DNA from 2 places in the Vibrio sp. QJM3NY_39 genome. Region 2 is predicted to be linked to the other one. Evidence: riboswitches for the same ligand, from Rfam matches in the RefSeq annotation. Region 2 holds a riboswitch; the other holds the start of a gene.
What was found. Region 2 has a riboswitch for cyclic di-GMP ahead of AC3CHU_RS05495 (TfoX/Sxy family DNA transformation protein). Riboswitches for the same ligand answer to the same signal wherever they lie in the genome.
Positions count from the first base shown of each region.

Region 1: it holds a riboswitch for cyclic di-GMP, as region 2 does, so the genes downstream of both, gbpA (N-acetylglucosamine-binding protein GbpA) here and AC3CHU_RS05495 (TfoX/Sxy family DNA transformation protein) in region 2, are expected to answer to the same signal.

Region 1 covers NZ_CM173506.1:139,194-142,612, forward strand. The annotation lists gene AC3CHU_RS16675 (DUF3313 domain-containing protein) at 1-456, opposite strand, end outside; gene AC3CHU_RS16680 (XRE family transcriptional regulator) at 555-908, opposite strand; cyclic di-GMP riboswitch class I at 1,236-1,325, shown strand; gene gbpA (N-acetylglucosamine-binding protein GbpA) at 1,399-2,865, shown strand; gene cyoE (heme o synthase) at 2,977-3,419, opposite strand, start outside.
Region 2 covers NZ_CM173505.1:1,198,772-1,202,190, reverse strand. The annotation lists gene purR (HTH-type transcriptional repressor PurR) at 1-989, shown strand, start outside; cyclic di-GMP riboswitch class I at 1,160-1,245, shown strand; gene AC3CHU_RS05495 (TfoX/Sxy family DNA transformation protein) at 1,373-1,963, shown strand; gene AC3CHU_RS05490 (TVP38/TMEM64 family protein) at 2,099-2,779, shown strand; gene AC3CHU_RS05485 (putative signal transducing protein) at 2,833-3,150, shown strand; gene AC3CHU_RS05480 (alpha/beta fold hydrolase) at 3,290-3,419, opposite strand, start outside.

The sequences.
Region 1 (3,419 bases), on a different replicon from region 2:
CTTAGATATGGTCGATATAGCAAGACCGAATGGTAGAACACTACTGGTTACGGCTAGGATAGGATTTGGTGTTTCAACGTTGCTCAAGGCAATGCTTAAACGTAACGTTTTACCCGTAGGCCCATCAACAATCGTTTTGTGAGGCGATATTTTCTCTTCCAAACGGGTAATCATATGGTCAGTGAGCTCTTGAATCTCTTCTTGATTCAACGTCCCTTCTTCTGCAAGAACAAAGATTTGGTCGATCACCACAGAGTCATAGTCATCCAACTTGGATTTCAAACGTTGTTCGTCACGTAGCCCAACTCTTGCCCACACTAAATCGACACCGCCACCAGGTCCAGGTCGAAAATCTTCATAAGTAGTAAATTTGGTTGCGGTTTTAATCGGGCCGCCGGCACAACCAAACATGAAAATGCAGGTTGCGACAAACAAGAGAAATTTTAAAGGTTTCATAGCGCACTTAGATTAAATTCAATATTTCAACCAAGTATGCCATACCCTAAGTGAAAGGATTGTAGAAAAGGAGTTAAGAATCAAAGCTGGATCTAAAATTAATCATGCTGAACGGTGTGTGCATACTCTACGATTACTTGATTTCCTTCGATGTAAGCATTTTGAATTTCACCATCAACACTCATTCTACTTTTCAAATAAACGACTTTAGGCCCTGACTTGTTACCTTCTTTAAGCGAAGGAAACACATTCCTAGGTTCTAAGTGAAGTAAGCGACAAAAGTGGCTAATGAAAGACATCGTTAATGGCGTCTCGCCTCTTAGCACTCTAGAGAAATCAAGCTGGTTCATTCCAAGATTTTTTGAAAACTCCATTTGCGTAATTCGCATTCGCGACTTTTGTGACATCCACGTTTGATATAACGCGTCTCTATCTAGTTCTGTGAATTCCATACTGCTTCCTTTATATAACTTATACCAATCAATTGTCCGGCTTTTCATACATGGCGTGTCAGGATTTGGTTAGTGGAAACCAAAGGTTTGGTTTTGATATGCGCTCAATCGGTGTAAGGAACAAAGAATAATAACCATTAATCATTCACAGAGACAATTAGAGCAATTACTTTCTTTATTTATTTATATCAATTGTTTATATGTTACCTAGGAACACATATGGCAAGTTAATTTGTATTAAGAATTATAAGTTCGAGATTAGCATTCCACATTTAAATCTATTGTGTCGCATTTATAAAAGCTGTTGGCTACATTTCGTTTGCTCAAACTCACTTCTGGCAAACTATTTGAAAGAATAGGACGCAAAGCCACCGGTCTGTCGACATATATTCTGTCTATGATAGCGGGGCCGCCACTTAATAGAATTTAAGTGTAAATGCATGCCGGAGTGTTCTCTTTTTTGTCGGCCAAATACAGTTAAGGACAAATAATGAAACAACTCCCAAAAAAATCGCTCATCGCGCTATCGCTACTTAGCGTCAGTGGAGCAAGCTTCGGTCACGGTTATGTCTCGGCATACGATAATGGCGTAGCAGAAAGCCGTGTCGCGTTGTGTAAATTCCCAGCGAGTGATACACAACAAAAAAACACAGGCTGTGGTGGTATTCAATATGAACCACAAAGTGTAGAAGGCCCTGAGGGCTTTCCTGAAAGCGGCCCTGCCGATGGAAAAATCGCTAGTGCACAATCTTCTTTAGCGGCAGCGCTAGACGAGCAAACCGCAGACCGCTGGGTTAAGCGCCCTATCAAATCTGGATCTCAGTACTTTGAGTGGACGTTCACAGCGAACCACAAAACCCGTGATTGGAAATATTACATTACTCAACCAGATTGGAACCCAAACCAACCTTTGGCACGCAGTTCTTTTGATTTAACGCCATTCTGCGTTGTTGAAGGCAATATGGAACAACCACCGATGCAAGTCAGCCACTTGTGTAATGTACCAGAGCGTGAAGGTTATCAAGTGATTCTTGCTGTATGGGATGTGGGTGATACTGCAGCGGCTTTCTACAACGTTATCGATGTAAAATTTGACGGCGATGGCCCTGTTATCCCGGATTGGGATCAAGGCGGTCAAATCAATCCAACTCAAGACCTCAACATTGGCGACGCAGTTTACACTCGTGTCTTCGACCAATCTGGTGAGAACGCTTCATACAGTACAGAGTTAGTGATTGAGAACAACGAACAAGGTAAAGCAAACAACTGGTCTTACGCGCTTGCTTCGAAGATCAATCAAGAGCAAACGCAAATCAAAGCAGGTCAGCTGAACGATCAAAACGATTTCGCGCCAGTGTATGGCACGAACCCTGTTTATCTAAAATCAGGTTCAGGCTTTAAGAGCGTAGAGATCGGTTACAAGATTGATACTCCAGAGCCAGATCATGAGTTAGAAGTCACAGGCCTAGAATCTGAGTATGTTATTGATGAAAACCAACCTACACAGCTTGGTCTTACATTAGCAGCAACTGGCGATATTCAAGCAGAACTGACCGTTTACAACCATCACCGTGAAGCACTTGCATCTCAGAAATCTGAGTTATCAGATGGACAAGTTGAAGATGTTCAACTCACTCTATCTAAGTCGGAACCAGGCCACCACATGCTTGTGGTCGTGACGAAAGATGACCAAGGTAACCTAGTAGATCAGAACACGCTTGATTTCCACCTAATGGACGAGCAAACACCGCCACCAGCAGGCGACTACGACTTCGTGTTCCCAGAAAGCATTGAGTCTTACACAGCAGGAACAAAGGTTCTGAGCAGCGATGGTGGCGTTTATCAGTGTAAAGAGTTCCCATACTCTGGCTACTGTGTTCAATGGGCTCCAACAGCAACTCAATACGAACCAGGTGTCGGTTCACACTGGCAAAGTGCTTGGAACAAAGTGGACTAAGTACTCGCTAGATACTTACTTTGTATTAAGTGCGTTTTAGTCATCAACCAAACAAAAACGGATGCCCAAAGCATCCGTTTTCTTGTTCAGTAAAAGTAGAAACGCCAGTTGTTAAAGTAGATAGTGGTCTGCCAACAGAGCAACAAACAAGATCATGAGATGATAGATGGAGAACTTAAAGGTCTTCATCGCCATATTAGGCTCATCACGATACTTAAGTACCCAAGCGTGGTAAACAAACCCACCGTTGAGCACCAATGAAGCGCTCAGATATATCCAGCTGCTCATGCCGACCAACACTGGCAATATACATACGATGCTTAGCAGCAAGGTATAGAGCAAAATCGATGTTTTGGTGTAAGCAATACCATGGGTCACAGGCAGCATGGGGATATTCACTTTGGCATACTCATCACGACGATGAATTGCCAATGCCCAGAAATGCGGAGGCGTCCAGATAAAGATGATCATCACCAACAACCAAGCGTTTGAATGAAGCTCATTAGTAACTGCCGTCCAGCCCAACAGCGGAGGCATTGCACCAGCGATCCCTG
Region 2 (3,419 bases):
ATGTCGCTCGCTTAGCAGGCGTATCAACAACAACCGTTTCTCACGTAATCAACAAAACTCGCTTTGTTGCAGAAGCGACTCAAGAAAAAGTAAACAAAGCCGTAGACGAACTAAACTACGCGCCGAGTGCTGTTGCTCGTAGCTTAAAATGTAATACAACGCGCACTATCGGCATGCTAGTGACTCAATCAACCAACCTATTCTTCTCTGAAGTTATCGATGGTGTTGAGAGTTACTGTTACCGTCAAGGTTACACTTTGATCTTGTGTAACACTGGCGGTATCTATGAGAAGCAGCGCGACTACATTCGAATGCTTGCAGAGAAACGTGTAGATGGCATCTTGGTTATGTGTTCAGACCTAACTGAAGAATTAAGAGAGATGTTAGACCGTCACGCTGATATCCCTAAAGTTGTCATGGATTGGGGCCCTGAGACCTCTCAAGCCGATAAGATCATTGATAACTCTGAAGAAGGTGGCTATCTGGCAACCAAGTACCTTATTGAACGCGGTCATTCTAAGATTGCTTGCTTAAGTGGCCACTTAGACAAAGCAGCATGTGTAGAACGTATTGCAGGTTACAAACGTGCGTTGGGTGAAGCCAAAATAGCTACTGATGAGCGTCTAATCATTGAAGGCAACTTTGAGTGTGATACCGCTGTGATTGCTGCTGATCAAATTATTAAAATGGAAGATCGCCCTACAGCCGTATTCTGTTTTAACGACACCATGGCACTTGGCCTAATGAGTCGCTTACAACAACAAGGTATTCGTATCCCTGAAGATATTTCAGTGATTGGTTACGATAACATCGAGTTAGCTGAATACTTCTCTCCACCATTGACCACGGTTCACCAACCGAAGCGTCGTGTTGGTAAGAATGCATTCGAAATTTTGTTAGAACGCATCAAAGACAAAGACCATGAAAAACGTGTATTCGAAATGCACCCTGAAATTGTTGAGCGAAGCACAGTTAAAACGTTAAATTAATTGATAAATTCAGTTTAGTTTAATCAAGCGCACCTTTAGGTGCGCTTTTTTTATCAACAACATCAATGAACCTGGTATCATACTGGAAAGATCATTAATTGAAGCAGTATCACATTTTGAAATAACAAGTGTGAGCCTCATTCAACAAAAACTTTATTCTATTCAATCAGTCACGCACAGGGCAAATCACTTGAAAGAGTGAGACGCAAAGCTTCCGGCCTAAACCACTCGTTGGTATGGTAGCGGGGTTACCGATGGCAAAATGCAGTAACTACTAATAATTTAGTAATTTACGGCTAATTGACAATTTAATTGCAACATTTTGCTAATCTCTCGGACCTGCTTATTTGGTGGCGTAGTTCAAATACACCGAGATAAATAACATGGATAAACCGATACTAAAGGATTCAATGAAATTATTTGAATCCCTAGGAAAAATAAAATCACGCTCGATGTTTGGTGGCTTCGGTCTTTTTGCTGATGACACTATGTTTGCTCTGGTTGTAAATGACCAGCTGCACATACGAGCAGACAAATGCACAACGAAACAGTTCGAACAACAAGGGTTTCAACCGTACGTCTACAAAAAACGTGGTTTCCCTGTCGTTACTAAATATTTCGCTTTACCCGAAGGCCTGTGGCAAGACCAAGAGAAAATCTTGCAGCTTGCAACAACGTCTCTGGGTTTTGCTAAAGAAGAAAAAGCTGAGCAATCTTCAGCTAAGCCTACTCGACTCAAAGATCTGCCCAACCTTCGACTCGCCACTGAGCGTATGTTGAAAAAAGCAGGGATCGATTCCGTAGAGCGTTTATATGAATCTGGCTCTGTAAACGCATTTAACGCCATCAAAGAATCACATGCGTCTTCTGTCAGTATTGAACTACTTTGGGCGCTAGAAGGCGCGATCAATGGCACACATTGGTCTGTTATACCGCAGCAGCGTCGTGAAGAGCTTATCAATCGCGTCAATTAACATTGTAAGTGAAAAACTATATACATAACTAAGCCGCATTTACTGCGGCTTTTTTTATATCTGCTGAAAGTTAATCTATGCTTTGCCTGTCTATCTATACTAATGGTATACATTGAAAATTTAGAGGAAGTATCAATGAGTAAGAAAATGATATTGGGTATTGTGTTGGTCGTAACCATCGTCTTGTTAGGCGTCAATTTCGGCCAATACCTAACGCTTGAAAATGCCAAGGCCCAACAAGCCGTTTTAAATGACTACATTGATAGCAACTTCATTGCTGCCGCTGCTATCTATTTTGTCGCGTATGTAATGATTACTGCTTTCTCAATTCCTGGTGCTGCTGTTGTGACCCTGTTAGGGGCTGCGCTATTTGGTTTCTGGAATAGTTTGCTGCTGGTCTCTTTCGCCAGTGCCATTGGTGCAACCCTCGCGTTTTTAAGTAGCCGTTATCTGTTACGTGACTGGATCCAAACTAAATTTGGTGACAAATTAGCAACGATTAACAAGGGCGTTGAAAAAGACGGAGCATTTTACTTGTTTTCTCTGCGTCTGATTCCTGTATTCCCATTTTTCCTTATCAACCTGTTGATGGGTCTAACACCGATGTCTGTGAGTCGCTATTACATTACAAGTCAAATAGGAATGTTACCGGGTACTGCCGTTTTCTTGAATGCTGGTACTCAACTCGCGGAAATTGATTCACTTTCGGGTATCGTGTCCCCTTCAGTACTATTGTCATTTGCCTTGCTGGGTGTATTCCCAATCATTGCTAAATGGTTGATGAATAAATTTCGCTCAGCACCTGTGGCTGAATAACGTATACTTATAATAGCTAAATAACGCATATAGCCAGATAAGGTTCTATCTCAATGAAAATCTTCAGTGCATCGAATCCGACAGAAGCCCACATCATCTGTGGATTACTAGAAAGTATGAATATTGCGTGTGAAGTTCGTGGTGAAGGGTTATTCGGTTTGAAAGGGGAAATCCCATTTGCCGAAGAAACTGACCCTTACGTATGGTTATATGAGCCAGAATTGGCGAGCAAAGCCCGGGCAGTTGTTAATGACTACCAGAAACAGCAAGATTCGATCATTTATGAAGAGTGGCGTTGCGGAGAATGTCATGAAGTCAACGAAGCACAATTCGGTTCTTGTTGGCAGTGCGGTACTGCTTCACCTGAATAGCAGGTTTTGAAAGGTAAAGTGGCTCCAACGGCCTTATATAACAACTCGGTCAGATACCTCCTCCAAATAAAAACGGGAAGCTAAAATTAGCTTCCCGTTTTTGTTTCAATTCTATTCGAGCATCTGTTCTGCTAAAGAATCACTGAATTTGCTTTTGAATAAAAGCGATAGATCGTTGATTGAATTCTTCAGGGTTTTCTACGTTGCACACATGCCCACAGTTGGCAATTTCTACCAACTCACTCGACTTATGCGCTTCTACCATTTCT